One region of the Arsenophonus endosymbiont of Crataerina pallida genome, then DNA from elsewhere that is predicted to be linked to it. Evidence: predicted binding sites of a transcription regulator. Region 1 holds the regulator's gene; each other region holds the start of a gene.
What was found. Region 1 encodes LexA, which represses DNA repair genes until DNA is damaged. Its sites were predicted from a motif close to TNCTGTATGTACATACAGNA; they were not measured.

Region 1 (8,472 bases):
TTGTTCACGGGTTAATGCACGTTGGCGCGAAGCTAACAAAGCAGTTGAACATAAATTGACTGCATTAGCCGCAGCAGCGTTGTTAATTCTAACCATGATTTTATGAGCTAACCGAGTCACGGTTGAATTTAACCAAGTTGGACGCTGGGGCTGAATAGCATCGATAGATTGACGCCACTCGGGAACATGTTTGTTTAAATATTGAGTTAGTGCAATCGGTTGACCAAAGTTAACATAACCTTGGCCTAGTTTACGCAATTTGCGTAGACCTCTTAACATTGAGAAAAACCCTTCTTTCTCTTTTGCTGCCCCTTTTAGTTCCTTAGCGTAGGTCGCAACTTCTAATACATGTTCATAACCTATGTAGATTGGAACAATGGTAATTGGACGTGAATCACCTCGTAGCATTGCTTGCAGGGTCATCGACAGCGTACCAGTCTTTGGTTCCAGTAGTCGGCCTGTTCGAGAGCGGCCACCTTCAACAAAATATTCAATTGAGTAACCACGCGCAAATAATTCGCTGAGATATTCACGAAATATGGTCGAGTAAAGTTTATTGCCTTTGAAAGAGCGACGAATGAAAAAAGCACCTAAGTGACGAAAAATTGGCCCAGCCGGCCAAAAATTAAGGTTGATACCTGCAGCGATATGAGGCGGAACTAAACCTTGATGATAAAGCACATAAGATAATAATAGATAATCCATGTGACTACGATGAGAAGGAATATAGACAATTTCATGGCCATCTTGTGCTAATTGGCGCACACGTTCGGCGTGTTGCACATTAATTCCTTGATAGAGTCGATTCCATGTCCAACTAAGTACGCGGTCAGTAATGCGGATCGCTTCATAGGAAAAATTAGCGGCAATTTCTTCCATCATGGCAATCGCATTATGTTTTGCCTTCTCAAGGGAGATTTTTTTTGCTTTAGCTTCATCTTCAACTGCTTTTTCTATCGCTTTTGAAGTTAACAGTTTATTGAATAGATCGTGGCGTACAGGGAGTTTGGGGCCAACCGCAGCTAATCGTTGCCGTGAATAGTGAATTCGAGCTACTCGGGCAAGTTTATTGGCGATAATTTTATCAGTACCATATTCGCCAGCCATTTGGCGTAAAGAGACAGTGGGAGAAAAACGAACAAAACTGTCACGTCCTAGCCAGATAACGGCAAAGAATTTTTGGATACCATTCAGTAAACGTAACGGAGGCGCTGGCGAGTGGCCTTCTCGACCAGGCGCTCGACCGAACATTACTGATACGGGTAGCATCTGAATGTTTAGCTCGGGATTATGGCAATGAAGATCAAGATAAGCAGTAAATGTTTTTACTGAATCTTTACGTGGATCTGGCGAATAATAACGAAATACACGCGGGCCATCATCGATAAAGACATAGGCAGGTAATTTAATTTCGTCTATTTCAATCGGATCGAGTGGATCAGGTAAGCCAATAGAACAACATTGTTGCCGTAAGGTCAATAAATCTGTTTTAGAATGATAAGGTAATACATATAGAAAAGGATGTGTCGTATCAAGACGCAATTCTTTAATTGGATCTACTGGTATGAGCTTACTTTTTACCAACAATTTCATTGGTAAATCTAATAGATTATAGTAAATTTTACGCCAAAATGACATAGATGAGCGATAGCCTCTTGTTTGAATCCTACCAAAGCATATCAGAAATAGTAATTAATATCTGTTTAAAAGATAATAATTATATTAAATCCCACATTTATCTAAACCTAGAGAGTAAATTTTATGGCAAATCAAACAACCGGCTTAACCCGAATTATTAAAGCAACGGGTTATTCGCTGAAAGGGTTAAGAGCAGCCTGGAAGAGTGAAGCCGCTTTTAGACAAGAAGCAATTATGGTGGTTATTGCCATTATTGTGGCTTTTTTACTTGATGTGCAATGGATTGAACGGTTATTACTTATTAGCTCAATGGTATTGATAGCTATTGTTGAATTATTAAATAGTGCGATTGAAGCAGTGGTTGATCGAATTGGTACAGAATTGCATGAGCTTTCTGCTAAAGCGAAAGATATCGGCTCGGCGGCGGTTTTTATTTCAATTTGTTTAGCAATTTTTATTTGGTCAGTTGTAATTGGTAATCATTATTTCGTGAGCTAGTTATAAAAAATAGGGTTTTACACATTTATTGGTTTTAAATCTTAATATACCTGTATATACTTACAGTAACAATGTGTGGATGCGAATAAATAGGGGGCGAAATGAAAGAATTAACGTTGAGGCAGCAGCAGGTCTATGATCTAGTGCGTGAACACATTTCGCAAACGGGTATGCCGCCGACACGCGCTGAAATTGCATCAAGTTTAGGTTTTCGTTCACCAAATGCAGCAGAGGAACACTTAAAGGCGTTGGCGCGTAAAGGGGTGATAGAAATTGTTTCTGGCGCGTCTCGCGGTATCCGGCTACTGCAAGAAGAACATGAGGATGAAGGATTACCACTTATTGGTCGGGTGGCGGCAGGAGAACCCTTACTTGCTCAAGAACATATCGAGAGTCATTATCGGATTGATGCTACTATTTTTAGACCTAGTGCTGATTTTTTATTGCGTGTTAATGGCATGTCCATGAAAAATATTGGAATTATTGATGGGGATTTACTTGCTGTACATAAAACCCAGCAGGTACATAATGGACAAATCGTTGTAGCGCGTATTGATGATGAAGTGACGGTTAAACGCTTCAAGCAAGTGGGTAGTAAAGTTGAATTAATTGCTGAAAATCCTGAATTTGAGCCAATTATTGTGGATTTGCGGACACAAACCTTAACTATTGAAGGACTAGCTGTTGGTATTATTCGTAGTAGTAACTCATTTTAGTTAAACTTTTAGCTCTTTTATCTCTAATTAATTTTTTAAGTAAATTCAGCTTAATTTATTGAATATAATATTATTTCCTAGTTTGTTTGATTTTTTGATTGATGGGTATTAAGCAAACTATTTTTAAATTTTTATTGCTTTTTTAATAAAGGCCGGTTGTATGAGCCGCCGGCTTTCATATCACTATTTAAGCCTAATAATGCTTAGCTTTGACACTGTTTTTTCTCAATTTTGTTGCAGGGTAAACATAACCCATGGCTTTCAACAACGGTATGGGACAACTGGAAACCAGTCTGTTTGGCTAATTTTAAAATAGCAGTTTCTACCGCTTGGCCATTACTTTCGGCAACACTACCGCAATTATCACAAATTAGCATAACTGAGGTATGTTTAGGATCCTCAAAATGATGACAAATAACATAGCTATTTGTTGATTCTATCTTGTGTATAAAACCTTGTTCTAAGAGAAACTCCAGGCCACGATAAATAGTCGGTGGTTTAGCTTGAGGTTCAGAAATTCTAAGTAAATCAAGCAAATCATAAGCACTAATAGCACAAGGTTGGGCTGCTATAAGGCGTAATACCTCTTCTCTTTGGGGTGTTAAACGTACATTACGCGCTTGGCATATTTTTTTTGCCTGGGACAGTATTTTTTCCTGATCTTGCTTTGTCATGAATTATCCTAAGGTGAAGATCATTATAATAATGATATTATCATATTTATACTTTTTGATATCTACCATAGTTCTAAAATAAATAATATCTTTTACTATTTTGTAATAATGCTTTTTTATTTCCTATTGCGATAAACTGATACTTAATTGGAAAATGGAATAAATATTGAGTAGAAATTAAGATTATTAATTTTGATTATCTAGTGAATTAATATAAGTTATTTCTATTTAAATTAAGGGTTATAAAATGGATAACAAATTTTACTTGCGCTTACGCCTCCCTCTTTACTGAGATTCTTATCACAATTCTATTATATTATTTTTTATAACTGAAAATTATCAGTAACATTTTATATATTGCTTGATTTTTAAAGGAGTTAATAATGCGTGATAGCAAAAAAATACACCATGTTTTTATACTTATGGGGGTATCAGGTAGTGGTAAATCAGCAGTTGCGAGTGGGATCGCTCAAAAAATAGGAACTGCCTTTTTAGATGGTGATTTTTTGCATCCACGTGCCAATATTAGAAAGATGTCGGATGGCCATGCGTTGAATGATTCTGATCGACTGCCTTGGCTTAAGGCATTGAGTGATGCTATTTTTGCTATGCAGAGAACAAATAAGGTTTCTTTGATTGTTTGTTCCGCGTTGAAAAAAAATATCGAGATATTTTAAGAGACGGAAACCAACATTTGTCATTTCTTTACCTTGAAGGAGACTTTAAATTAATAGAAGACCGATTAAAAAAGCGTAAAAATCATTTTTTTAAACCAAATATGTTGGTCTCGCAGTTTGATACTTTGGAAGTACCTAGTAATGATGAAAAAGATGTGTATGTCGTCGATATTAAGCCACCATTAGCTGAGGTTATTGATAATACAGTAAAATTAATTGATGAAATTATTACTAAGGAAAAATAGATGAACACGCTTATACCTGAAACATTAAATATGCTTGTATTGACATTGACTGCCGCAGGGGCTGTCTTTTTATTGTTGTTTCTGGTTATGTATGCAAGATTACATGCGTTCATTGCGTTGATGGTGGTTTCTATTTTAGCGGGATTATTTTCTGGCATGCCGGTTAAAAAAATCATAGAAACAATGCAAGAAGGTATGGCAGGAACATTAGGATTCTTGGCAATTGTTGTGGCATTAGGCGCAATGTTTGGACGGATACTCCATGAAACAGGCGCATTAGAGCAAATTGCGATCAAAATAATCAATTGTTTTGGTGAAAAACGGACTAATTTAGCCATTGGTATTACAGGATTGATTTGCGCATTGCCGCTTTTTTTTGATGTCGCAATAGTATTGTTAATTGGTATTGTTTTCACCATTACTAACCGTTTAGGTGGCAATGTTGTTAAAACAGCTATTCCCCTGTTTGCCGGTGTAGCCGGCCGCTGCTACTGCTTTTTTACTTCCGGGTCCAACGCCAATGTTAGTTGCATCTCAGATGAATGCTGATTTTGGTTGGCGTATGTGCAGCTATTCCAGCAATGCTTATCGCCGGACCATTATTTGGTAATTTTATTAGCCGGCATGTTTTTATTGCGTTACCTGAAAATTATCAAGGCAATGAGAGCAAAAAAGGTAAAATGCCAAGTTTATGTTCAGCCTATTGATCGTACTGTTTCCTTTAGCGTTGGTAGGATTGAAAACATTAAGTAGTTATTTTTTGGTAAAGGATTCTGATGCAGAGCATTGGTTAGAATTTATTGGCCACCCATTTATCGCATTACTGTTAGCTTGTCTACTGGCTATCTATGGTTTAGGGCTTCGCTATGGTATGAATAGAGAAAAAGTGATGGAGATCTGTTCAGCAGCGATTCAGCCAGCAGGAATTATTTTACTTATTACAGGTGCAGGGGGCGTTTTTAAGCAAGTTTTAGTCAATTCAGGTGTTGGGCCAGTATTAGGTAATGCGTTAATGAATACAGGCTTACCAATTGCATTGGCTTGTTTTGTATTAGCTGCTGCTGTACGTATTATTCAAGGTTCAGCGACGGTAGCTTGTTTAACGACTATTGGACTTATATTGCCGGTGATCAGTGAGTTAGGTTATTCTGGCGCGCAATTAGCCGCTTTGGCAGTTTGTATATCTGGCGGCTCAATAGTACTAAGCCATGTAAATGACTCTGGATTTTGGTTGTTTAGTAAATTTACTGGTGCTACCGAGGGGCAGACATTAAAAACTTGGACTTTGATGGAAACTATTTTAGGGACTGTTGGGGTGATTATAGGTATGCTATTTTTTATTTTTCTTTGAAGTTAGTGAATCAAATGAATTTTAAATGATGCTATTGTGTTAGGAATTAGGGTGTTAATATTTAAAAAATAATAAAATCCACACATTTATTATGTATGGATTTTATTTTTAGCAATTATTACAGCAAGTTGATTAAATATGCTTTGGCATATTCTGCTGAACTTGGGTGATTAACTCTTCGTTACTTGAGAACATATTTTGTAAATAACGATTATATTTATCTCCAAGTTGTGAGTAGTTTTTCAGATTATCAATTAATACACTGGTACTTAATGAATTCTGGGTACTACGCTGCTGTGCACGTGAATTGCGTAATAATTGATAGGCATTATTGGTATTCAAATTTCTTAAGTATGCATTGACAGATGCATCGACAGATGAATAAACCGCATAGCCTTTGATGGTACCTGGATTGTAGGTACATTTACGACCGCATTTCATGCCAAACAAATTATTATTTTTCTGGGCTAAGCCAGAAGCTCCCCAACCTGATTCTGTTGCTGCTTGGGTAACAACTAAATGGGTAGGAATAATATCAACACGACTTAGCAACTTGTTCCAGTTTAAACTAGCAGGTGAACTGCATGGTATATTATAACTGGTACAAATTTGGTTTAATCGTTGTTTATCAGCAGCGTTCCAATTTTTATTGTAACGTTTGGATAATAACCACTGGCGATCTTGCATGATCTTGTAGTTGTACTTTTCAATTATTGGGACAATCGCTTTTAAAAACGCTTTCTTGCGAGTAGCTCCTGATGGGTATTTTCGCATATCAGGCAGACGAGTTAGTTCTTTTGTCTGCACAGGTTTGTGATAATACTCTTTTAGAGACAAACTCGTACTGGTTGATGAATAACTAAAACTAGTTGAAAACAATAACACCAAGAAAGCGAAGACGGCGTTAGTCCTCATCGTTCGAGAGGGCATGGCGCTTCTCCTCGTTTCAAGTTGAACAAAAATTGCACAAATCCTAGCAGATAAATTTAAGAAGTGCTACTTATTATTGGCTATTTATTAATTAAATTTTAGTTTAAATTTGTTAATTTTAATTAAAAAAAATATTTATCATTATTTTACAATAAGTTATATTTCGATCGATATTAATATAGTTAAACTTATTTAATTAATTACATATGGGACTACTATATTTTTAGCAAAAATTAATGATTTTATTGCTGCTTTAATTCCAAATTATCGCGAATTTCAGTAAATTTTGCTATTTGTGGAAAGTCTTCACGTGTCCAATAACCATTTTTAGCTGGTAAGGCAGTAGAATATTTTGTTGGCCACAGCTGTAGTTGCGCAAATTGGGATAGCTTATAGTGTTTATAATTCTGAGGAAGGGACAATTTGTGTCCGTGTTGGATATTTTTTGGCGGCATGACTGGCATACGTGTACTACTGGTTTCATAGTCTCGTTTTAGGACCAGAAATTTTTCAGGGACCTGCATTTTGCTATTCCACCATAGATTATCTATTTGATCGAACATTTGTTTGGTTTCGTTTTTAGCGTAAGCGCCTAATTCTTTTAATGTTAATGGTAATGTTTTAGCCATGGCTACACTAAATTGAGTCACTGAACTGGCCTGACCTTGTAAAATCAATGTAAGGGCAATACGGGCACCTAACAGGTTGGAATAGAGATCTTCAGGAGAAAAAGCGGAAATACCTTCAGAAATACCAGGTACAGATTCATAGCCATAACTTTGAGTGATTTCGTGCCAGGCAGCTAATTCAAAAGCTAATTCAGCGGCCAGATAAGCACTTAATGTATAACGTTCAATATAGGGTATTGATGGTTTAACCGCAAAAAGTTGTATTTTTCGGGCAGCTAATTCATCATCTAGTTGAATTTGATAATTTTCTTCCAGATGAGCAAAAATTTCAGTAAAAAGATATAGGGTATAATCTGCAGTATCTTTTACATGGGCAATGTCAATAAACCCGCCTTTTTCAGTATAAATAAGGCCTAATTTTTCTTTACTCAACCCGCTAAGTACTGTCAATGTTGCCCAAAAGCTATCATTATAATGATGTTCACCTAGTTTGTTGGCTTCAACAATATTATCAATTTGATAAAAAGGGATTGGTATTTGCCAAAGCTTAACTTTGAGATTATAACCAAAAGCACAACACGGTCTTAAGCCTTGCGGTGGTGCTATTGATTGCATAACAGGCCAAACCCTGTGGGCCTCTTCGTGAGTTTCTGTTGTGAGTACTGGTTCAATGGTTATTGAAGTTGCCGTATTTTCTTTGCAACTAATTAAGAAAAGGCAAAGACTGAAGATCTTAATAAAAAATTTCAAATTCAACCTCCAGCCTTTCACATACTGTAATCCGTACCGTTTAGCTGAACTATCTTTTTTTAAAATTGATGGTATAGGCCAGAAGTACATAAAGTAATCAACTTAATGGATAATGCTATTTTATTTAAAAACGTAATTCGCCCGAGATATAGAAGCTATTGCGATTATTAAATCCCACTTCAGATAAGATATTAAAGTTACGAGTAATTTCTATTCTAGCGCCTATCGTGCTGTTCCATTTGTGTGCTAAATGTTGTTTAACATCAAATTTCATATTAGGATCATCAAGCAATTTGATTAATCCGGCGAATTCCTCAGGTAAATTCAGGTTATTAATATTACCTTTAAAGCGTTGAGTGATATC
Region 2 (8,472 bases), 470 kb from region 1:
GTATTAAAGCTAACAGATGTAAGTTATTTGTATCATATTGTTGCTTATAGTAAGCATGTTTGGTTAAAATTGAAATGGCTTCAGAAACGTGTTCAACCGGCCAAATGTGAAATACGCCAGATTTGACTGCTGCAATAAGATCGGTTTTTAAGCATAAATGACGAATATTAGCCGCAGGAATGATAACGCCTTGCTGACCGGTTAATTCACGTTGGAAACAGACGTTAAAAAAGCTTTCGATTTTTTGGTTAATACTACCAATCGGTTGTACATAACCGAATTGATCTACTGCACCGGTAACCGCAATTTGCTGATCGATAGGCTGAAGAGAAAGTGCACTAATTAATGCACAAAGTTCAGCTAATGATGCGCTATCACCATCAACTTCATTGTAAGACTGTTCAAATACGATTGAGGCAGAAAAGGGTTGTGGCTGTTCAAGCTTTAATTCGTAATTGAGATAGGCTTGCATAATCATCATGCCTTTAGCGTGAATATTACCGCCCAGTTCAACTTTACGTTCTACATCAGTAAACTCACCATCACCGAAGTGAGCAACACAAGTAATACGTGATGGTTCACCGATAAGTTCTGGATGCCCTGGGTACTGCATAACCGATAAGCCATTGATTTGGCCAATCATTTCACCTTCAGTTTTAATAAAAACTTGTTTTTGCAGAATATCATCTAGATTGCGTTTGGCTAGGTAACCATGTTGCCACTGGCGCTGTTGCATCGCTGTTTGGAACGATTTTGCAGTTAACTGATTATCTTGTTGAAATTGATTTGCCTCAGCTAAACAACGAATGAGCCACATTCTATCTAGCGGTAGGATGGATTTGTCTTCCGTATATCGAATTGCTTGAGTAATGAAGGTTGGCCACGCATCAGTAGTTAAAGCAGGAAATTGGCAATCGGTAATAATTTGTTTAATAAATTGCATCCATAGCGATAATTGACTACTATGTTCAAAATTCAATTCAAATTCATATTCGCCATAGGTAGCTTGAGAAAAAAGCTCAGGCTCTTTTGTTTCCAGTTCTTCAAGGCTAAAATGATCGCCGACCAAAATGAGCATAATATCAAGTGGCATTGAATCAATTGGATAGGGTAAAAATTGATTATCATTGGCTGGAAGCCATTCAAACCGTTTTTGCATCACCATCTGTTTTAAGCGCTGCCACATTAATGGCTGCGCTAATAATGTACCAACGGAAAGTAATAATATTCCGCCATTGATTTTATGTAATAGTCCTGGCTCTAAGTGAACACTATTTTGATGTTGATGAACACTGCCAAATAATTGAGGCATTTCTATCCAGTTACAGAAATAGACCGAATGACAGGGCGTAAATGATCCTTTAGTGCCTGCTTGCCAATGAAATCTTCCATTTGATTGTTGATAATCTCCAGTGATAGCTACTGAGGATGGATTAATATTTTTAATGCATTTTGCTAACTCAGATAAGTAGCTTTGGCATTCTAATGCTTTAATGACAGCAAAAGGAGAATAGGTTGGTGTTAATAAAAACCTTTCAAGACTATTATATAATCTAGGTTGAATGATGGCCAAAGTGGCATTATCTAGTTTATCAGCAGCAGCAAAAAGATTAAGATAAGGTTCATAATCAGGTGCTAAATTCTGCCATATTAATTCGTTACTAATCACGCTATTTTTCAACTTATAATTTAGATAAAAAGTTTATAAATTATCCTCAATATCCTGATTGTATGAAGTCAAGATAGAAGACATTTTAGAAATACGCTATTGTTTTTAGAGAAACAGGTACATTTTACTATGAAAACAAGATATCCGTTTCCAGCATTATAAAATTTTTAGGATGAAATCATTATATTAACGTTTGTTTAAATTTATGCCACTATTAATTTTGTATATTTTAAATATAATTTTATTCATAAACTGTAGTAATAAGTGCAATAAAAAATGTAAAAGTCTAGTCAATGTAAATAATTTGGGACTGAACATTAGTAACTAATGGTTAATATCCAAGTAGTAAGCTAATGACAAAAACCACTAATACAGTAGATAGAATGTATTATTTCAATTTAGAACATAGTAAAAGTTACTAGCTATAAATGTGAATAATCATATTCTATCGCACTAATTATGATTTTTTGTCGATTGACTTGTATAAATAGGAAAAATTATATTTTTTGCTAACATTTCAATATAGTGTGATTTCTTACTAAGATTTTATTAAGTTGGCTAAAAAACCAAACGTTTTTATTTTTAAATGTTGTTATAATTACATAAGTTACGTTGTCACAGAGATGATTATGAAATATCAACAGCTTGAAAATCTTGAATGTGGTTGGAAATGGGATTACTTGGTTAAAAAGTATCGCGATGGTGAGAATATCACTAAGTATATAGAAAAAAGCGCCATTCAGGATGCGATTGAGCAACTGTTGAAATTAGAAAATACCCCAACAAAAGTGATAAACTGGATAAAAAATCATATGTCGCCAGATTTATCCAATCGAATGAAGCAAACAATTAGAGCCCGCAGAAAGCGACATTTTAATGCCGAGCATCAGCACTCATGTAAAAAATCTATCGATTTAGATTTTCTTGTCTGGCAAAGACTATCTATTTTAGCAAGAAAACAAGGCTGCACGTTCTCTGAAGCTATTGTGCATCTTATGAAGATGCAGAGAGAAAAGACCAGTATGCAAACCAAATGTCGACATTTAAACAGGATTTGCAAAATATACTGGGTGACTAGCGTAAAAATAGGATCTTAAATCTGGATTTTTTAGCCATCTTAGCAATAAATTTTAAGCAAAAAAATAACCCTTTAAAAAAGGGTTATTTTATTTGTAAATAAATAATTTTTTAAACAGATACTACGGTTGCGGAGTTACTTCTGTAGTACCTTGGATCTCGATTTCAACTCGACGATCTGGTGCTAAGCAATTGATTAATGCAGCGCGAGGTTTTACGTTATTACAAGTACTACCTGTTACTGGATTTTCTTCTCCGCGACCTTGTGAACTAGTTGCGTTCGCTGGAATACCTTTAGAAATCAGGTAGCTCATAACTTCATGTGCGCGTTTCTGAGATAAAGGTTTGTTGTAGGATGGTGAACCAATACGGTCAGTATAGCCAAGAACCATCACACGACCTTGAGTTGGGTCAAGATTCGTTAGTTCGCTATACAATTTATCAAGTTCAGCTTTACCTGCTGGCTTCAAGGTATGTTTATTGAACTCAAATAAAACGTCAGAACGTAAAGTAAAACGTTTGTTTTCGATTGGTGCTGGTACAATCACAGGCGCTGCGTCTTGATTGAATCGATATGCAACACCAACGCTCAACATCCCATTATCTGGACGAACGGATAGTGAATCTTTATCACCAATATGACTCACCCATTGATAATCTAAACGAGTTGCCCATTCAGGGGTAATAGCATATTCAAGCCCTAGCGCATAAACTGGAGAAACACCAGTGTCATGCTCTTTAAAGGAATCTTGCCCGGATACGTTTGCTTTTGCATCAGTCCGCCATACCATACCACCGAGACGACCATAAACATCTAATTCGTCTGTCAGTGGATAGCTTAGACGAGCGGTTAATTGAACACCCATCGATTTCAGGCTACCGTTATTTGGCTGACCAGAATATCTCATTCTGCCAAACCAGTCATAACCTAATTCGAAACCGAGATATTGATTATGTTGGTAACCAACATAGGCACCTGCGCCTAGTTGATCGCGCTTAGTTTTACCACTGCCAACATTTTCATCGTAAGGATGAAAGCCGGTATCTTCAAAGTGTGACCAACCTAATTTAGCACCGGTATACCAGGTATTATCTTTGGGTGCGGCCTGAGCTGCAGTTGCGAAAGCTGCCACTGCTACTGCGATAGCTATCTTTTTCATTTTACGCCTCGTTATCATCCAATATAGGCATCAGCTTCTTGAGCTTTTTTATAAGCCGTATGGTTTAAAATGCTGGTTAAGTTATTACGCTCTACTATCTTCGTTTCTACTTTATCTGCCTAAGGAATTATTCAAATAAAAAGTAGAATCAAAGCACTACCTTAACGTTGTAAAGTCTACAACGAACTTCAAAAGTTACAAGTAGAGGAAACATTAATCTCATTAACTTTTTAATAGGCAATCGGTGAATTATAGATATAATTTATAACTATATTGCCATGGTTAAAGAATTAACCAAATGATTTATATTATTTTTTTTTGTTTTTGTCTATTGTCGTTTACAATTCTTCAAATAGATTAGGAATAATCCTAATCTAGGCTAGTGATAATAATTAGAATGAATTTTTAGCTGATTAGAATGTCCGCGGGCACAATTTATATTTTCAGGCCGCATAACAAAGCCAATACTGTTTCCTAGCTGTGCTGCATGCTCTAAATGTTGTAAACATGATGGTGATAAAGTCGGTAACCAGCCTAAGACAATACTACAATTGCCGCTAGATAATGCTTTTATCATAGCAATAACGCTCATTTCTGGGCTTAGTGAATTTATTTGTACTGTTTTATTTAATGGTAGCTCTGAATTAATCAACCAATTACGGCTTAATTTTCGGTTAGGATTTAGCCATAATAGCCAACGAGATTCATCGCGAAGCCGGTGTAATAATGATGTCAGAAGTACTTCAACTATAGGATTATTTTCATTATATACCCATTCATTAACTACGCCGTTTGAATATACTGGCGCATTTCTATAATTTGGTAATAGTAAATTTTGGACATTACTAGGTTGATTCTCTGTTTTTATTGGGTAATTCCATGTGTTGGTATTCATATTGACCTCAGTTTATTACTGTACGTATATACAGTAATTGTATATTCATATAATATCAAGCCGATTTTTACAAAGCGCTTCGCAAAAAATTAATTTTTCTGCTTAATTGAACATTTAATTGTTGCAGTTTGGATAGGATTGCGTATTTTTTATTCTGCCTGTTAAGTAGAGTATTTTTATTAACTATTAATGAGTTAAGTGGATATATGCGACAGTTTATTTATTATAAATATTGAATATAAAGGGTAACTATTAAGTTATGTTTTGTAATTGGTAAGATATTTATTTAGCTATATTTAATTTAATATTAAACGATGCTTAAGGTTTTATTCGTCGCCTTTTGTATACACGGTTTTGCAATAATCAAGGAGGTTTTTAAAGTGGATGAAATAACTTAATAAATTTTCTTACTATTTTAACTGATTAAAATATGGAGAAGTATAAAAATATTAGATTTGTGAGCGTTCACATGGAGAGTGGCAATTATGCTTTTATTTGATTCTCGTTTTTCTTGTTTGCAAAGCCTAATGGAAAATTATGGCCACATAAAGAAAAAACCGCATTTCGGGGGTTATTGTATTCTAGTCAATCATGTCATTATTGGGCAGGTATTGGATGGCGAGTTTTATTTGCGAGGTTGTTTATTTGCTGAACTTCAATTTGAAGTGTCAGGATTGCAAAAACTGATTTATACCAAGAAAGGCGTTCCTCTTATATTAAAGTATTTTTTTATCAATGAAATGCTTTGGAATGATAATTTACTTTTATGTTATTACATTGATCTCGCTTATAAAGCGGCCGTGGAAGAGTTATCTCAGAAACAGCATTCACATATCAGGATTAAAGACTTACCAAATATGAATATGTCGATAGAAAGGGCATTAGGTAAAGTAGGGATTAACGATGTAGACTATTTAAAAATGTTAGGTGCTAAAGTTTGTTATTTAAAACTAAGGCAGAAGAAAGTCAATCTGAGTATTAAATTACTATTTGAATTAGCTGGGGCTATTGAAGGCTATCATATTGCAGTACTTCCTGAGTCAATAAAAATTGAATTAATTACTTGGTACAATAGCCTAACGTAAAGAAATACATCAAGAAAATGATTTTATGGCCAGTTTTATATTTAATAAAATTTACTAATTATAACTATTTTAGTCTGGCTCTTGTTGGTTAATAAAAACAATCAGAGAGGTGATTTCTGGCAACAGGTTAATTAATAATAATAATTGCTCAACAATGAGTTGTTCTTTGTTATTTTCTCCTAATTGTATGGTTTGGAAGCGTTGAATCAATGGGTTGTCTAACTCTTTGACTGCTTGGTTATTTAATAAGGCAAAATTCAACGCCGACTCAATATAGGCGATTGTACTATCAAGAATAGATAAAATAGTTTGATTATTAAGTTGTTCGCGATGTGCTCCCAAGGCGGAAATATAACTCAACATACTGTGATTAAGGCGGAGTAATCTAAAAATTTTTTCTGGAGAGATATTATTAGTTTTTATTCTGGCTAGCATATCGGATAGAACGGAAACTAGCTCTGCGTCATTAATGTGGGCATCGCGACGGGTAATACGATAATCGACACTGTTATTTCTACCTTGATGATACTGAAATAAAATAGCGGCAAGATAACGGCAATTACTGTTTAATGTTTGTTGCAGGACTTTAGGTAGTTGTCGAAATTTCCAATCAGGCCAAATATAATTTACTGCAATCCAAGCAATGCTACAACCAATGATTGTATTAGTTACTCGGGGAAGCATAACGTTGAACCCTTCACCCAATAAGTTAAAACTCAGTAAAACCAGCAGAGTAATAAATAAGGTGGCTTGGGCATATTGACCATTGCGGAAGGTAAAGAAAAAAACGCCACTAATAATAATGAGTAAGAGTTGTCCTTCAATAGAGGGTACGAAATAGAGCAGAGGTAACCCAATTAGAATAGCGGCGATGGTTCCAATAATACGCAAGATTAAGCAATTCTTAGTTGCAATATAATTTGGTTGGCATACAAATAAACTTGTCAGTAATATCCAATAACCCTGTGGTAGATTAAAGCATTGAACAATAATATAACCAGTACACAATACTACTGACATTCTGATCGCATGGCGAAACAGTGTTGAATTAAGTGTTAAGTTACTGGTAAGTGTGAGCCAAAAGTCACTGATGTTAGACAATGAATTGTCAGAAAGTTGTGTTTCTGTCAATGATTGGCTATGTGGAGTTTCTATTTGCTCAACAGCAATACTATTAAGTTGAGTATCTATCTCTTTAAGATTAACTAATAGGTTATAAAGTGCGTTTATTTGTTTGTTGTTGGAATATTGTTGTGTAAGGTGTTGCAATGAATTTTCCAGATTAGCAAATGCATATTTAAATTTTGCATTATGCTGATACCTTGTATGAGATAAAATGGAGTGAGCAACCAATTGGCATGCTTCAGCTTGCATTGATAATAATTTCTGGAATCGGAAAAGAATATCACTATGCGGAAAATCCTGATTTAAATTTTGATATTTAATGTGCGATGAACTTGCTCGCTCATGGATATCTTGAACAATAAAATAGTAATGTAGGCTATTGCTAGTCCCTGATTGGTTTTTATTATTTTTCAAGCGACTAAGCAGTGTTACTTTCATTTGATTCATAGTATTGACCAGTTTGCTATTGGCCATTGCAAGATCAAAGATCGATTGTTGATAATTTTCTTCAATCTCGGGGTTAAATAAATTGGCTTTATTAGCTAGGTAGATAGAAAGTTGTTGGTAACATTGGGCTAATTTATTATGTAAGGGCTGGATAGGAAGAAAAATATGACTGATAAGTGTTGTATAGATTGCGACCAGAAGTGCGCCAAAGGCGATTGTTCCATAGGGTAACCCGAGAACACCAAGAAATGTAAAGCTAAAAGTTGATAACGCTAAGCCAATAAAAAATAGCCACGGGTAGGGAAATAGTAGCTCAACAGTGACCGAGGCAATCAGAAATGATAATAGGGTGATGGCGATATTACGAAGCTTACCAATAAATCGATCATCAAGATCAGTTAATGCAGCGGCAACGACACCCAGTGTTAAAGGGATAGTTATTTTAAGTTGTTCACCTAAAATCCAAGGGAGTAATGTTGTTCCTGAGAGCGCAATTAGTATTCGGATATAATAAAGGATGTTGCTATTATAAAATACATGGCGAAAGCTAGAGAACATGGTAAGCACAATAACCCCTAATTTGTCAGCATACTGATTAATAGTATAAAAGCATCCATAATAGCCTATAAGGTTTAGCAAAGAGAAAAAACTTTTTCTTGCCATCGCCTAACACATTTTAGCTAAGGTAGTGTGTAATGGAATTGAAATCGACACATGTAGGTCAGCGTTTCGCTCAACATCCTTATAATCGAGTTCGTCTATTGAATGCGGGTGTGGAAGTGAGTGGTGAAAAACATCAGTATCTCATTCCGTTTAATCAACTTGTTGATATACGTTGTAAACGAGGTATTGTTTGGGGAGAGCTTGAATTTGAATTACCAAGCAACCAGGTAGTTCGTTTACACGGTACCGAATGGAACGAAACACAACATTTTTTTCATTATCTTATTGATATATGGAAAAAATGGAGTCAAGAGATGAGTTCGATTTGCTCAGATGTTTTATCTGAACAAG
Region 3 (8,472 bases), 660 kb from region 1:
TAATGATACCAAATTAGGTACCGCAAACCATCGTTTGCTGAAATTAGCCGATGATATTCATCGTGCTTTGGATCGCGATGAACAGCATAAACTTATTCATCATGGTACAAATGTGAATAATGAGTCATCGGAATTGGCAGACAATTTTCCGGTGACACTATTTTTGCCTAAAGCGATCGAAAAATATGCCAAAATAACGGTACTGGATTCAGCGGAGGCACTGGCTGAATTTATTCAAGCCGCTAAAAATGAAGGTTACCATGTACCGCTCAATGTACGTTGGCAAGAAACGCATAATATTCGTCGCGCATCCTATGAAGAGGCTCGTCAACGAGTTGAGCATTATTATCGTAAATTGTCATTATAAAGACCACACTCGGCAGATAGCTGGGTTAAGTTGTTATTTATGCGTTGGTAAATCAAAATGGCGGGCCAGTATTGGAGCAGTAAAATTTTTCTTCAGATAAAATCCACGCGGTAGCGTCATTATTGGCTGGCCGTGTCTACCTATCCCTTCTGTCAAAGCCTTATTATTTGCAGCTTTAGGGCGGATTTGTAGTACCTGGCCATGGCGTGCGGTGATGTTTTCAACCTGACCTAATACGATCATATCCATTAACTCTTCCCAATCTGTTTTAAGCAGCTGCTCTTCAATGGGATTGGGACTCCACAATAAGGGTGAAGCAACTCTTCGCTTAGCTAATGGGATTTGGCGCTCACCTTCAATGGGTATCCATAAAACCCGTGATAGCTTATGACGTACATGACTTGAAAGCCAGGTTACTCCACTATTACCGGTTAAAGCTGCCACACAAACGAAGGTTGTTTCTAATGGCTCACCATAGCGGTTAATAGGGATGGTTTTAAGTTCAATACCAAGATGAGCAAAATCTTGTTCTGCTTTGCTACCAGCATTTGCGCCTAAACAATATTCTAATAACTGACCTACCCAACCTTTAGCAAATCTAAGGTCGTGGGGGACTGCGATACCTGCCTGATAAGCCAGTTCAGCCATGGTATAACCCGCTAGGCTTTTGGCTTTACTCAGTAAACTTTGTTCATCATCAGGGGGCAGGGGAGAAAATTGCATAAATCATGCCTGTATAAAAAATAGCCAGTGAAATTTGTACACACAGTGAAAATTTTAACATAGATCGAGTAAATAAGAACAATCCATTGATAATTAAATCATTTTATCCATGGTCGATATATTTTTTTTCTGTTATTAATTTAATCGAATCGGTAATAAACAGGATCTCAGCTATAGTTATCCACAATTTTACTGGATAACTCTAATAAAAAGCCTTTACTGGTTTAATTTACAGTCTTGACAGGATGGTTTATGTTAAAAAGAGCTGTTAGCTTGTTTAACAAAACAGCGTATCCTGTGGATAAAATGGATATTGCTGGATCTTTGTTCATCCTGTTTTGATGGTCAGCTATCTGTTCTGCTTTGAGTTATGTTTAATTGATTAAATCGATTTATCTCTATGAAAAAAAACTATTAATTTTTTATTTCGAAATCTATCGATTGAAAAACTTATGAAATTATACCCTGTTTACTCTAGCTTTTTTCACATGGATATCCACAGAAAAGGTGAATAAATTAATAAATATAGCCCTACATGTGGATAATTTTTCATTATTAATAGATATATTAAATTATTTTTCAGTAAATAAAACGCAATATAAGATTTAGGCATCTAATTAAATAGAATGTCATCACCTTTTCTAACATTTTAATTAATTTAAATAAAAAGAAAAATAATCAGGCTTTGCCTACATAGTGAGGCAGTGCCTGTTATTTGAACTGTTATCGCAAAAATAGTGGTTGCTGCTCTTCATAACGGGTAATGAACTTTTCATATTGTAAAGTCAATCCAATATTATCTAATCCATTCATCAAGCAATAACGATGAAAATAATCAATACTAAACAAATAAGTTTTATCCCCAGTAATGACTGTTTGGGTCGTCAAATCAATGGTGAATTGACAACCCTCATCTTGTTCAACATAGTTAAATAACTGGTTAATTTCTGCTTCATTTAATTTAATTGGTAATAATTGGTTGTTAAAGGCATTGTTATAGAAAATATCGGCAAAACATGGCGCAATAACGGCGCAAAAGCCATAATCTGTTAATGCCCACGGCGCATGTTCGCGCGATGATCCACAACCGAAATTTTCACGGACTAATAAAATAGTGGCACCTTGGTAACGTGGTTTATTAAGGACAAAATCCGGATTAGGTTGTTGCCCGTTATCGTCCAGGAAACACCAATCGTGGAAAAGGTGTTGACCAAAACCGATTCGAGTGACTTTTTGTAAAAATTGTTTTGGAATAATCACATCAGTATCAATATTGGCAACATCTAAAGCAGCCACTAAGCCGGTGTGTTGGATAAACTTTTTCATTTTGCCAATTCCTGTTTTATTTGATTATTATCGATCTTACGTACATCGACAAAATGGCCGTAAATAGCCGCCGCGGCTGCCATTGCTGGGCTGACTAAATGAGTTCGACCGCCACGGCCTTGCCGTCCTTCAAAATTACGGTTGCTGGTGGAGGCACAACGTTCGCCAGGAGCAAGGCGATCGTTATTCATTGATAAGCACATAGAGCAACCCGGTAAACGCCATTCAAAACCCGCATCGATAAATATTTTGTCTAAACCTTCGTGCTCAGCTTGTGCTTTTACTGGCTCTGAACCAGGAACAACAATTGCTTGTACATTAGGGGCCACTTTTTTGCCTTTCGCGATAGCGGCAGCAGAACGCAAATCTTCAATACGCGAATTAGTGCAAGAACCGATAAATACCTTATCAATCTTAATGTCGGTCAATTTGCTCCCAGCTTGTAAGTCCATATAATTTAATGCTTTCTCTGTAGAAGCATATTCAGTGGGATCGCGCAATTGATCTGGTGACGGTATGGGGCTATCGATCGCAATTACTTGCCCTGGGTTAGTTCCCCAGGTAACCTGAGGGGCGATTTCATCAGCATAGATAGTTTTGATAGCATCATAATGAGCACCGGGATCAGTCTTCAGCGTTTTCCAATAACTAACGGCTTGTTGCCACTGTTCTGTGCTTGGTGCAAATTGTCGGCCTTTAATATAATTAAAAGTGGTTTCATCAGGCGCAATAATACCCGCCTTAGCACCCATTTCAATTGCCATATTGCAGACAGTCATTCGGCCTTCCATAGTTAAGTTTTCAATTGCTTCGCCGCAAAATTCAATAACATAACTGGTGCCACCGGCACTACCGATTTTGCCAATCATCGCCAGTACCATATCTTTTGCTGTGATGCCATTAGCTAGTTTACCAATGACCTCAATTTTCATGGTTTTAGCTCGAGCTTGTTTTAAGGTTTGCGTGGCCAAGACATGCTCAACTTCGGATGTGCCAATACCAAAAGCTAATGCGCCAAATGCACCATGGGTTGCGGTGTGGGAATCACCGCATACGATAGTCATGCCAGGTAAAGTTATGCCTTGTTCTGGCCCCATGACGTGGACAATACCTTGGAAAGGGTGTTTTAAATCGTAAAGAGTAATAGCAAATTGTTGACAATTTTTTATCAAGGTTTGCATTTGAATGCGAGCCATCTCACCACTAGCATTAATGTCTTTAGTCTGAGTAGAGACATTGTGATCCATGGTAGCAAAAGTTTTATTGGGTTGTCTGACCGAGCGGTTATGTGCTCTCAATCCATCAAATGCTTGAGGCGAAGTGACTTCATGCAGTAAATGGCGATCGATATAAATTAATGGTGTTTCATTTTCCGTTTCATGGACAATGTGTGTATCGTACAATTTTTGATATAAAGTTCTCGCCATAATCTAAACCTCTTGCATAATATGACTGGCAATAATACTGCCCATTTCATCGGTACTGACAAATTGCTTATCTAATGCCAAATCCTGAGTTCGATAACCTTGCAATAAGGTTTTATTGACGGCATTTTCTATCGCATCAGCAATATGTGGTTGGTGCAGGCTATAACGCATCAATAGCGCTACAGATAAGATTTGCGCAATTGGATTAGCAATATTTTTACCAGCGATATCCGGTGCTGAGCCGCCAGCCGGTTCGTATAAGCCAAAATTTTGTTGATTTAAACTGGAGGAAGGTAACAGCCCCATTGAACCGGTAATCATTGCACATTCATCGGAAATAATATCGCCAAAAATATTAGAGCAGAGCAGAACATCAAATTGAGCAGGATCTTTGATGAGCTGCATAGTGGCATTATCGATATACATATGATTGATTTCGACATCGGGATAAATTTTGGCAATATCATTGACAACTTCTCGCCATAAAATCGAACTTTGCAATACATTAGCTTTGTCTATTGATGTTACTTTATAGCTTCGTTTACGTGCTGCCTGAAAAGCGATATGCGCAATGCGTTCTATTTCAAAACGATGATAAATCTCGGTATCAAAGGCTTTTTCATCAATACCAGACCCAACACGTCCTTTAGGTTGACCAAAATAGATCCCACCGGTTAATTCACGCACACAAAGAATATCAAAACCTTTTGCGGCAATATCCGCCCGTAATGGACAGAAGTTATTTAAACTAGGATATAGACGAGCGGGTCGTAGGTTACTAAATAACTGAAAATGTTTGCGTAAGGGTAATAATGCGCCACGCTCAGGCTGACTAGCAGGCGGCAGGTGTTCCCATTGCGGGCCACCAACTGAACCAAAGAGTATCGCATCCGCTTGTTGGCAACCTGAAAGTGTTGCAGCTGGTAATGGCTGACCATGGAGATCAATAGCAATTCCGCCGACATCATATTCATGCGTTACGATGGTCAAATTAAACTGTTGGCCAATAGCAGCTAACACCTTTAAGGCTTGTGCCATAATTTCAGGGCCAATACCATCACCTGGTAAGACAGCAATATTATAATTACTAGCCATATTATTGAACTACCTCTGTATTGCTGTGATTTTTTTGTTTTTTCACTAATTCTGCGCGCCAAATGTTATTTAACACATTGATCATTGCCATAGCAGACGATTCGACAATATCGGTTTCCAGGCCGATACCATGAAAACGTCGGCCAAAGCATTCTGCAACGATATCAACTTGACCTAAAGCTTCATTGCCATGACCTTTAGCGGATAACTGGTAGGAAATGAGTTTAATTGGATATTTTGCTATTTTATTAATGGCCTGATAAATCGCATCCACCGGACCATTGCCTGTTGCTGCATCAGATTTTTCCTTATCGCCACATATTATTTTTATCGTGGCTGTGGCTAGTAGATTTGAGCCAGATTGGATACTGAAATAGGCTAAGCGGAAAAATTCAGGCTCTTGTTGTTGTTGATTTATAAAAGCTAAAGCTTCCAGGTCATAGTCGAAGATCTGACCTTTTTTATCAGCTAAGTGCAAAAATGCTTCATACAAACGTTCTAAATTGTAATCTGTATCTTGATATCCCATCTCTGTCATTCGGTGCCTTACCGCCGCTCGGCCAGAACGAGAAGTCAGATTTAATTGAGTTTCCCTTAAGCCAATGGATGCTGGTGTCATAATTTCATAAGTTTCTCGATTCTTTAGTACACCATCTTGATGGATACCTGAAGAATGTGAGAAAGCATTACTGCCAACGATCGCTTTATTAGCAGGGATAGGGGCATTACATAACTTGCTGACTAATTGGCTGGTACGGTAAATTTCTTGATGATTAATATTTGTTGTGACGGCCAACATTTTTTGGCGCACTTTAATTGCCATAATAATTTCTTCTAAGGCACAGTTGCCAGCGCGTTCTCCTAAACCATTAATCGTTCCTTCTACTTGTCGAGCACCGGCTTGAATTGCAGTAATAGAATTGGCTACTGCCATACCTAAATCATTATGACAGTGGACCGAAATAATGGCTTTATCGATGTTTGGTACCCGATTAAAAAGATCTTTAATAATATTGCCAAATTGAAAAGGGATAGTGTAACCGACAGTATCAGGGATATTAATCGTTGTTGCACCGGCACTGATTGCTGTTTCCACGATCCGGCATAAATTATCGGGATCAGTGCGCCCAGCATCTTCACAGGAAAATTCTATGTCATCAGTATAACGTCTGGCATGCTTAATAGAGTGGCTAGCGAGGGCTAAAATATCGTTAAATGAACGTTTTAATTTATGTTTGATGTGTAATGACGAGGTTGCTAAAAAAAGGTGTAACCTGAAACTATTGGCAACTTTTAATGCTTCAGCGGCGATATCAATGTCGCTATCAATACAGCGTGCCAAACCACATATACGGCTATTTTTAATTTCTTTGGCGATGGTTTGCACAGATTTAAAATCTCCCTGTGAGGAGACTGGAAAGCCGGCTTCAATAATATCGACGCCTAAACGTTCCAAAGCATAAGCAATTTGTAATTTTTCTTTGGCGCTTAAACTTGCTTGTAAAGCTTGTTCGCCATCACGTAATGTTGTATCAAAGATAATGATATTATTGCTCATACTGTTTGTTCCTTTATTGTGTTCTTGCTTGTTATCGGTTCTTTTATTAGTAAATTTATAGAAAGTGCTATTTAGTTAGATTGTGGGCATAAAAAAACCGCGCATCTGCGCGGTTTTTTTATTGCGGGTGGATATTAATAACTTCGTTCACCCATAAGCATACCGCGCACAGAAAATGCGAGAAGTAGTAGGCTTAGTAGGTGAATAAAAAGATACATAAAACATTGACCTTATTAATATCAAAAATATTACCTTAATAATTACCTGATCTTTATCATTATGTCAACATTAAATAAAAATTTATTTTGTTAGTATAGCAAATGTTTTTACTAGGATATATGGCTAAATTTTATATTTTTAATACTATTTTTATCTATTCATTTAATTCAAAAAACTGATAAAATTTCGTTAAAAATTAATTCAGTTATCTTTAATTTATTTTGTTAATGTTTCTTAATTGTGAAGTATAAAATTAGTTTAATAAAAATATATTAGGAAGTGTTTGTTATAAAAATGAGTAAAGGAAATATTGAATAAGCAATAATTTATTCTGTGATGAATCTGATAATTTGTTATGAATAATAAGAATTGAATAATTTTATTATGAATTCTACCATGCTTTGTTTTATCATCTAATTGAAGGATTAATAGATGGATATTTAATTTTATTATTCATTGATTATGTGAATGTTGAAGAGTAATAATTCTATAATTAGGGTTTTGGTGAAATGATTTTTAAACTGATCAGTTAATGTTAAGACATGGAAGCTAAAATCATTTAAAAAATTAAATGGTTCGCTTAATTTATTTTAATGAATTTAATAATAAAACAATATACCTAAGTTAATAATTAATTGGGTTAATCTTTTATTTTTATTCATTGAACATACATATATATCAAGTGGAGTAAAATAATGACTGACTACAACACAGTTTCAGCAACGAAAAAAGAGCCAAGCGATATTCATTTGCGAAATGTTGATTTAAATTTATTAACGGTTTTTGATGTAGTTATCCAGATGCAGAATGTGACCCGTGCAGCGCAAATTTTAGGTATGTCACAGCCTGCTGTCAGTAATGCTGTATCGCGTCTGAAAGTGATGTTCAATGATGAGCTTTTTGTTCGTTATGGCCGAGGTATTCAGCCAACTTCACGTGCTAAGCAACTATTTGGTCCAGTTAGACAAGCATTACAACTCGTGCATAATGAATTACCAGGTGCAGGATTCGAGCCAGAACAGAGTGAAAGAGTATTTAAATTATCAATATGTAGCCCGCTAGATATTCGTTTGGCAGCTAGTATTGTTGCTCGAGTTAAAGAGAATGCACCAAACATTGACGTAATTATTCAATCCTATCTTGATGATAATATTGCCCATCAATTAAAATATCAGGAAACAGAATTTGTTATTAGCTATAACGAATTTGATAAACCTGAATATCATCACCATCCATTATTTAATGATGAATTAGTTTTAGCTGTCTCTAATAATCACCCCAATATTAAAAATACAATTTCTGATGATATATTACAGCGTGAAAAACATGCTGTTGTCTCCATGGATAATATGGGCTCTTTTAGTAAACCCTATTATCATAATAGCGATCTTTTTCATTCTATTATTTACCAAGGAACAGATTTAAATAGCGTATTAAATATTGTTTCTCAAACTCATTTTGTTGCTATTGCACCAAAATGGCTTGTTGAATATTATTCAAATCAGTTAAATTTAAGATCAGTTGAATTACCCTGGGAAAAAACAGCGCGTCCCTGTTATTTGATCTGGCATGAATCCACAACTCGTGACAAAGGGCATAAGTGGATGAAAACGCAATTAGGACAACTGAGTAACTAATAAATAGAATATTTTTTCGTATATTCTGCAAATAAGTCGACAGGAATAGATAATAATGTTTGAATTAAAGATAGTTTGTAAATCATCCCATTACAATTATCAAATTGATATATAAAATAT
Region 4 (8,472 bases), 420 kb from region 1:
TGTGCAAGCCAGGGATTATCAGCAGGTATGATAGCTGGCGTGATTGTTAACCGTACACAACAAGAAACGCCAGATGAAACATTATTACGCCAAACAGAAGGGAATGTTTTAGGGATCGTGGTTGATGCTGCTCGCCGGTTATTAAATTAAAAAGTTCTGCAGGTTTGGCTAATTTTTCGATAAAACGAGGATAACTAATTGTTATTTTTATGAAAATAGAGATAAATTTATTTTTTATATCTTTTTTATTTAATCGCTGTTTTTATTTGTCTTAAGTAATTCTAGTTTTATTTTTTTATCGAATGTATTTAGTAATTTTTATTTTGATAAATTAACGGATAATTTTTGTTATTTGGTATTTTTTAGTAAACTAATGAATGTTAATAGCCGGATAATAGCATAGAATAAAATAACTTAAATTTAACATTTTGTAAGTTAAATTTGCCGCATTATTATATTTTAATCTGACAATAATTTACATTATTGGCTGCATAATAACGAATATTTAACTGAAATAGGAATAATAAATTGACATTGTCAGAGATTATTAATGTTATTACCGAATTTGCTCACGACCATCAAATATTAGCTATCTTTATTGTTTTTATATTAGCTTTTGGCGAATCGTTAGCCTTCATTTCATTATTACTCCCTGCGACAGTGATTTTGCTTGGTTTAGGCGCATTAATTGGTGATAATGGGCTCACTTTTTTACCAATATGGTTAGCTGCTGCCTGTGGTGCTTTTTTGGGCGATTGGTTATCTTATTGGTTTGGCTTTCATTATAAGAACAGCGTACGCCATATGTGGCCAATTTCCCGTTGTCCTGAAGTGCTCGATCGAGGTCATCTTTTTTTTGAACGTTGGGGAGTATGGAGTGTTTTTATCGGCCGTTTTTTTGGTTCATTAAGGGCAGTAATTCCCTTGGTAGCGGGCATCTGTGCTATGCCTAAACATTATTTTCAACTCGCTAATTTACTTTCTGCTATGGTCTGGGCATTTGCTATTTTAGCGCCAGGGGCATTTGGTTTATCTTGGCTTGCTCAGTGGATGGGGTAAAATAGCCGTTAAATTTCATCCTGGTGCTATTTGTTGACCAAAATAAGCAAAATTTATTCTGGACATTTATACAGTATACCACTAAGTTACTTTATAAAATAAAGACTATTTTAAGGAAACCAAGGTGGATATTCAGTTATTATATGCAATTATTGGCTTTCTTACCGGCACACTCTTTGGTGGTAGTTTAATTTGGCTAATTATTGCGCAAAAAATGAATAAAAAAGAGTCTGAATTGCGAGATTTTTACAGTATCCAAGCTAGCTATGAGGAAAAAATTACCCATCTTGAATATTGGAAAATTGAGTGTGGGCACCGTGACCAAGAATTAAGGTCACAAAGGGAAATTAATCGTAATCAAGAAGTTGAACTACGTGAAGTCATGACACGGCTTGAAGAGACACGGCTGGCTTTTGAAGAGAAACAGCGGCTGTTACTCAATAGTGAACAGCGGTTAAATGTTCAATTTGAGAATTTAGCCAATCGTATTTTTGAACAAAATGAACGTCGAGCTTCTGAGCAGAACCGTCAAAGTTTAGTTGCACTGTTAACCCCTTTCCGCGAACAACTAGATGGTTTTCGCCGTCAGGTACATGACAGTTTTAGCCAGGAAGCGCGTGAGCGCCATACTCTAGCTCATGAAATTCGTCAGCTTCGGCAATTAAATGCAGAAATGGCAAAAGAAACGATTAATCTGACTAAAGCGTTAAAAGGAGATAATAAAATTCAGGGAAATTGGGGTGAGACAATTCTCTCTCGCATATTGGAAGCTTCTGGGCTAAGGCAGGGGCATGAATTTGAAACTCAAGTCAGTATTAATACCTCCAATAGTCGTTATCAACCTGATGTGATTATTCGTCTACCACAAGGTAAAGATGTTGTTATTGACGCCAAAATGTCATTGACAGCTTATGAGCACTATTTTAATAGCGAAGATGAGCAACAGCGGGCAACGGCATTACGAGGGCATGTTAATTCAGTACGCAATCATATAAAAGAACTTGGCCGAAAAGATTATCATCAATTAAATGGGTTAAGATCGCTGGATTATGTATTAATGTTTATTCCACTCGAACCGGCTTATTTGATTGCTTTACGCGAAGCGCCTGAACTTATTGACGAAGGTTTGCGGAATAATATTTTACTCGTTTGTCCTTCAACTTTATTGGTGGCAGTTCGTACAATTAATAATTTGTGGCGTTATGAACGACAGAGTCAAAATGCACAAGTAATTGCCGAGCGTGCTGCTAGAATGTATGACAAAATGCGGTTATTTGTCGATGATATACAGGTGTTAGGTCAGAGCTTGAACAAAGCACAGGTGAATTATCAATCGGCGATCAAAAAATTAGCGGAAGGAAAAGGTAATTTGATTAGCCAGGCGGAAAGTTTAAAAGAATTAGGAATAGAAGTTAAACGCCCGATTGATATTGAATTTAGCAAACAGACTGCTAAATCATAATTAAGAAGAATCGTTAGATCGTAAATAAGATCTTACAATAAACATGATTACAATTTCGATTATTTTAATGATTAAATGAGCGCAAATTATGGTAGATCCAATTAAAGAAAGCACTGATTTTGGCTTTCGCAAAGTAGCCAAGGATGAGAAAGCGGATTTGGTTGCTGCTGTTTTTCATTCGGTGGCTGCCAAATATGATCTTATGAACGATCTGATGTCATTAGGGATCCATCGAATCTGGAAACGTTTTACGATAGAAGCCAGTGGTGCACGCCGTGGGCAACATATTTTAGATCTTGCTGGTGGCACTGGAGACTTGACCGCTAAATTTGCCAAAATAGTTGGCGAAAAAGGTGAGGTTATTCTGGCTGATATCAACGATTCTATGCTGAAAATGGGGCGCGAAAAGCTCCGCGATCGCGGTATTGTTGGTAATGTTAATTATGTTCAGGCTAATGCTGAAGAACTACCTTTTCCTGATAACTACTTCGATTGTATAAGTATTTCTTTTGGCCTGCGCAACGTTACTGATAAAGATAAAGCGCTTAAATCAATGTTTAGGGTGTTAAAACCTGGTGGTCGTTTATTAGTATTAGAATTTTCAAAACCGATTTTTTCAGCATTAACTAAAGCTTATGATGCCTACTCTTTTCATATTTTGCCACGAGTTGGTCAAATGATAGTCAAAGATGCTGATAGCTATCGCTATCTGGCTGAATCTATTCGCATGCATCCGGATCAGGACACTTTAAAAGCAATGATGGAGTTAGTCGGTTTTGAACAAGTTTCTTATACCAATATGAGCGGTGGAATTGTGGCCCTACACAGAGGGTTCAAATTTTAAGATGGATACCCCGTCAACCAAAAGCTATTCAAAAATCCCGCTATTACATGCCGGAATTGCTTCCTTTTTACAGCTTATGTTGAATAGATTTTTTTATCAGGAAGTGGCGTTGAAATCAGCCAGAGTAAGGTTGGTTGGCAAAGTGTTGGCGATTGATTTAAAAGAATTATCTCAACCATTGATATTTATATTCTCTGAGCAACGAGTTGATGTAGTAAACCAGTGGCCAACACCGGCAGATTGCGTGATAAAAACCGCGTTAGTGACCTTGAGGCATCTTAAAGATAAACAGCAACTTTCGACTCTGATCAACGACGGTAGGGTTGTTATAGAGGGTGATATGCAAGTTGTGCAGCATTGGTCTGCATTACTAGATGCGACTGAATGGGATCCTGCTCATTATCTTGCTCCTTATGTCGGTGATGTTGTTGCCGAAGGGGTGAGTTGTTGGGTTAAAAAAGGTATAGTTGGAATAAATGGGTTGCTAAAGCAACAAAAAAAACAGTTTAAAAATGTATTGGTGGAAGAATGGCGAATGTCTCCTAATACATTGGAAGTGCTAAGTTTTGCTGATAAGGTTGAGAAGGTGGTGGCAGATATTTCAGCACTGGAACAACGTTTAGCTAAATTGGAGGAAAAATATGAGACCAGGAGAAATTAAACGTCTCTATTTTATCGTTCGAGTATTTCTAAATTATGGTTTAGATGAACTCATTCCCAAAATTAAATTTACTTTACCCTTAAGGATTGGACGCCGTTGTTTTTTTTGGTTATCAAATAAGCATAAAGACAAACCCCTTGGTGAACGTTTACGTTTAGCTCTACAAGATTTAGGCCCGGTTTGGATTAAGTTTGGTCAGATGTTATCTACCCATCGCGATCTTTTTCCAACGATAATTTCTGATCAGTTAGCATTATTACAAGATAAAGTGGCCAGTTTTGATGGCCGATTGGCTCGCCAACATATAGAACAGTCATTAGGTGGTTCACTTGAAACCTGGTTTGATGATTTTGATGAGGTGCCCTTAGCCTCGGCATCGATTGCTCAAGTGCATACTGCAAAATTAAAACAAAATAATAAACAAATTGTAATTAAGGTTATTCGCCCAGATATATTGCCGGTTATTAAAGCCGATATAGGCTTGATGTATCGGCTGGCTAATTGGCTCCCTCTTTTCCCGGATGGACGACGTTTACGTCCACGAGAAGTTGTTCGAGAGTATGAAAAAACATTAATTGATGAATTAAATTTGTTGCGTGAGGCGGCGAATACTCTCCAATTAAGGCGTAATTTTGAAAATAGCTCCATGCTTTATATTCCTGAAGTCTATTCAGACTACTGTCGGGAAAATGTGATGGTTATGGAGCGTATTTATGGTATTCCAGTTTCTGATATTAACGCGTTAAAGAAACAGGGAATTAATATGAAGTTATTAGCTGAACGCGGAGTAAAAGTCTTTTTTACCCAAGTTTTTCGCGATAGCTTTTTTCATGCTGATATGCATCCTGGTAATATTTTTATTAGTCGAGAACATCCTGAAGATCCGCAATATATTGGTATTGATTGTGGTATCGTCGGTTCGCTGAATAAAGAAGATAAACGTTATTTGGCAGAAAATTTTATCGCCTTTTTTAATCGTGATTACCGTAAGGTAGCTGAATTACATGTTGATTCGGGATGGGTACCACCAGATACTAATGTAGAAGATTTTGAATTTGCCATTCGAACCGTTTGTGAGCCAATTTTTGAGAAACCGCTAGCTGAAATTTCTTTTGGTCATGTTTTATTCAATTTATTCAATACCGCCCGTCGTTTTAATATGGAGGTTCAGCCTCAGTTAGTATTACTTCAAAAGACTTTGCTCTATATTGAAGGATTGGGAAGGCAGCTTTATCCTCAACTAGATTTGTGGAAAACAGCTAAACCTTTTCTTGAAGATTGGCTACATCGACAAATGGGTTTAGCCGCGATTATTAGTGCGTTTAAGGAAAAAGCACCTTATTGGGCAGAAAAAATGCCAGAAATTCCCGATCTTATTTACGGAGCGCTTAAGCAGCATAAATATTTACAAGATAGTATCGATAAATTCACAGTCCAGCTACAAGGGCGACAAGTAAAGCAAAGACAAGGCCAATATTTACTAGGAATTGGAGCAACTTGCTTGTTATGTGGTACTTTATTGCAGATTTTCGATTCAAAAATTGCTGCTATTGGGTTTATATCTTTCGGTATAATTTCATGGGCTATAGGATGGTATCGAACAGGTAAAATTGGCTAAAGTTCGTCTTTAAACACATTTATCTTAGGCTCTGCATGTTTCTTAGATAAAGTTAGTTGTATATAATATGGTTATACATAGTTGAACCTAATTTCGTAGAGGTATATATCAATGGGAACAACAATTGCTATGGCTACATTTGGTAGTCCCGGTCAGCTTCTTATTATTGCTTTACTGGTTGTTTTAATTTTTGGTACTAAGAAGTTACGCTCACTCGGCTCAGATTTGGGGGAGTCATTGAAAAACTTCAAAAAAGCGATGAGTGATGATCACAGTAAAACTGATGATAGTAACAAAGCAGAAAAACAGCATACTGATGCTGATTTTGAACCCAAAAATATTACTGAGAAAACAACAACAAGTCAGACAAAAGAAACGGCTGAAAGTAAAAAAAATAAAGAGTAGGTATAAACCGTGCTTGATATTGGTTTTAGTGAACTGTTATTGGTTATGATTATTGGCCTAGTGGTTCTTGGTCCGGAGCGTTTGCCGATAGCCGTCAAAACGGTTGCCGGTTGGATACGTGCGTTGCGTTCATTGGTTGCTAACGTTCAGCATGAACTCTCACAAGAGTTAAAATTGCAGGAAACCTTGAGGAAGGCAGAAGAAAAAGCACAATTACAGACCCTTTCACCGGAACTTAAACAATCGATGGAAGAATTGAGAGAATCTACTGAGCTATTAAAGAAAAATTATCAATCATCGAACAGTCGTATCGAAGAAGAATTGGCTAAAGTAAAAGCATTTACTAGCGATCTTGATGAAAATAGCACAGCTAAAATAGATGAAGAAATACCGATAACAACCAATAAACAATCTCAGCCAGCACAGACTGATCAGTTGGTAACCGCGTCAGATAGTCCTACTAAAAGTAAAAATACGCTCAAATCTCCAGCAAAGAAAGTAAAAAAGCGCTCTGATCAAACTAACGGTGAAAATTAGTCTATGTCTATCGATGATCCTCAACCACTTATTAGCCATTTAATTGAATTACGTAGACGCATTCTTTATAGCTTATTTACAGTTGCAGTGGTTTTTCTAGCTCTGGTCTATTTTTCCAATGATATCTATCATTTGGTTGCTGCACCCTTGATTGAACAGCTCCCCGTCGGTTCTCGCATGAGTGCGACTGATGTGGCATCAACTTTTTTTACCCCGATTAAACTGACGTTTATGGTGGCGGTATTTATTTCTATTCCAGTGATCTTATATCAGTTATGGGCTTTTATCGCTCCTGCCCTTTATAAGCATGAGCGGCGCTTGATGTTGCCTTTACTGGTCTCCAGTAGTGTACTTTTTTACCTGGGGATGCTTTTTGCCTATTTTGTTGTTTTTCCTTTAGCATTTGGTTTTTTTGTAAAAACCACACCAGAAAGTGTGAATTTCATTCCTGATATTAGTAAATATCTCAGCTTTGTTATGACACTTTTTATGGCTTTTGGTGCGGCGTTTGAAGTTCCAGTTGCTATTATTCTACTTTGCTGGACAGGCGTTACGACGCCCGATTCTTTAAAACGTAAGCGTCCTTATATTATTGTGGGTACTTTTATTGTAGGTATGTTTTTGACACCACCAGATGTGTTTTCTCAGACCCTATTGGCGGTACCAATGTATTTATTATTTGAATTGGGCTTGTTGTTGTCACAATTTTATGTTGGTAAGGGCCGCAAAGCAGCAGATGATAAAAATTCGAATGAAATAATAGAATAAAACGCTATTTTTTTTAATTACAATCAATCACTTTTCTTAAATTGTTTATTATCTATTAGCTTAGCTACATTTTGATTAAGGATATTAAAAAGAATAACTGAACGATTTTCACCATCAGGTTCTGAACTTGTTTAGATGCGGATTTTAGTTCATTAATAATATTATCTGGTACGATCACAGGATAGAGGCCAAATCGAATAAAATGGCTAACCCCTCTAGTTGAACGTATCGTTGTGGTATGGATTTCTTCAGGATTAAATTTAACGAAAAGGTAGTTTGGAAATAATGCTTCAGTAATTGTGATGCGTTTGCCTCGCACCATTTTTTGTATTTGAGCTTCTGGCGTTAAGCAGATAACATGCTGTCTTTTTAGATTTTCTATTGCTCGCTCTATTTGCCCGCGTTTACAGTAAAGAAGATACCAATTTTCCATGTTATGGCTCAAAAATAAAATTACACTTTATCATTATATCAAATTATAAATTATTAAGATATGTCGCCAGAACCAGCATGATTAATTCTTTATGATTCAATTAATATAGTTTTATATGATGATCTTAGGGATAGATGGATATTTTTCTTCTTAGCAATGGTCGATTAACTACGAATTCTCAATGGCTAAATTATGTAACATCACGTTTAAAAGAGATGTTTCAACGTCGTCAGATCCGTAAAGCAGTATTAGTTCCTTATGCTGTCTTACGCGGTGATCATAATCAACGTGCGGCTGAGCTTAGTCAATCATTAGGTATTGAAGTGGTTTCGATTGAACACTTTGAGTCGCCTGTAGAGGCGATTGAGTCAGCGGAGTGTATTTTAGTTAGTGGAGGAAATACTTGGTGGCTAAATAAATGCCTGCATGAAAATGGATTGATCGTAGCTATTCAACGTGCTGTTTTTGAACGTAATATTCCCTATATTGGCTGGAGTGCAGGATGCAATGTCGCCACTCCTAGTATAAGAACCACCAATGATATGCCTGTAACTAATGTAGTTGTAATGCCTTCCTTGGGGCTATTTCCAATACAAATTAATCCGCACTATATTGATAGTCATATTAGTGGGCATATGGGAGAAACTCGTGATGATCGTATTGCTGAGTTTTGTGTGATCAATCC

Region 2: sulA (SOS-induced cell division inhibitor SulA) is a predicted target of LexA. The motif match lies at 4,818-4,837, and genes of this name have one in related genera.
Region 3: mutH (DNA mismatch repair endonuclease MutH) is a predicted target of LexA. The motif match lies at 1,308-1,327, and genes of this name have one in related genera.
Region 4: rmuC (DNA recombination protein RmuC) is a predicted target of LexA. The motif match lies at 1,116-1,135, and genes of this name have one in related genera.

The regions. Positions count from the first base shown of each region.
Region 1 covers NZ_OZ026540.1:3,373,913-3,382,384, reverse strand. The annotation lists gene plsB (glycerol-3-phosphate 1-O-acyltransferase PlsB) at 1-1,638, opposite strand, end outside; gene AACL31_RS17960 (diacylglycerol kinase) at 1,762-2,136, shown strand; gene lexA (transcriptional repressor LexA) at 2,238-2,852, shown strand; gene zur (zinc uptake transcriptional repressor Zur) at 3,056-3,526, opposite strand; partial or broken gene gntK (gluconokinase) at 3,910-4,448, shown strand; partial or broken gene gntU (gluconate transporter) at 4,449-5,799, shown strand; gene AACL31_RS17935 (protein bax) at 5,932-6,729, opposite strand; gene AACL31_RS17930 (DUF4056 domain-containing protein) at 6,972-7,973, opposite strand; gene AACL31_RS17925 (hypothetical protein) at 8,233-8,472, opposite strand, start outside.
Region 2 covers NZ_OZ026540.1:2,901,338-2,909,809, forward strand. The annotation lists gene AACL31_RS15420 (Lon protease family protein) at 1-1,669, opposite strand, end outside; partial or broken gene matP (macrodomain Ter protein MatP) at 2,299-2,747, shown strand; gene ompA (porin OmpA) at 2,869-3,906, opposite strand; gene sulA (SOS-induced cell division inhibitor SulA) at 4,286-4,801, opposite strand; gene AACL31_RS15440 (TfoX/Sxy family DNA transformation protein) at 5,287-5,886, shown strand; gene yccS (YccS family putative transporter) at 5,956-8,025, opposite strand; gene helD (DNA helicase IV) at 8,154-8,472, shown strand, end outside.
Region 3 covers NZ_OZ026540.1:2,709,082-2,717,553, reverse strand. The annotation lists gene AACL31_RS14575 (hypothetical protein) at 1-367, shown strand, start outside; gene mutH (DNA mismatch repair endonuclease MutH) at 401-1,090, opposite strand; gene leuD (3-isopropylmalate dehydratase small subunit) at 1,814-2,416, opposite strand; gene leuC (3-isopropylmalate dehydratase large subunit) at 2,413-3,843, opposite strand; gene leuB (3-isopropylmalate dehydrogenase) at 3,847-4,938, opposite strand; gene leuA (2-isopropylmalate synthase) at 4,940-6,496, opposite strand; gene leuO (transcriptional regulator LeuO) at 7,411-8,352, shown strand.
Region 4 covers NZ_OZ026540.1:3,790,552-3,799,023, reverse strand. The annotation lists gene udp (uridine phosphorylase) at 1-150, shown strand, start outside; gene AACL31_RS20535 (DedA family protein) at 529-1,059, shown strand; gene rmuC (DNA recombination protein RmuC) at 1,184-2,521, shown strand; gene ubiE (bifunctional demethylmenaquinone methyltransferase/2-methoxy-6-polyprenyl-1,4-benzoquinol methylase UbiE) at 2,610-3,365, shown strand; gene AACL31_RS20520 (ubiquinone biosynthesis accessory factor UbiJ) at 3,367-4,026, shown strand; gene ubiB (ubiquinone biosynthesis regulatory protein kinase UbiB) at 4,007-5,644, shown strand; gene tatA (twin-arginine translocase TatA/TatE family subunit) at 5,756-6,049, shown strand; gene tatB (Sec-independent protein translocase protein TatB) at 6,059-6,586, shown strand; gene tatC (Sec-independent protein translocase subunit TatC) at 6,590-7,354, shown strand; partial or broken gene rfaH (transcription/translation regulatory transformer protein RfaH) at 7,378-7,787, opposite strand; gene pepE (dipeptidase PepE) at 7,922-8,472, shown strand, end outside.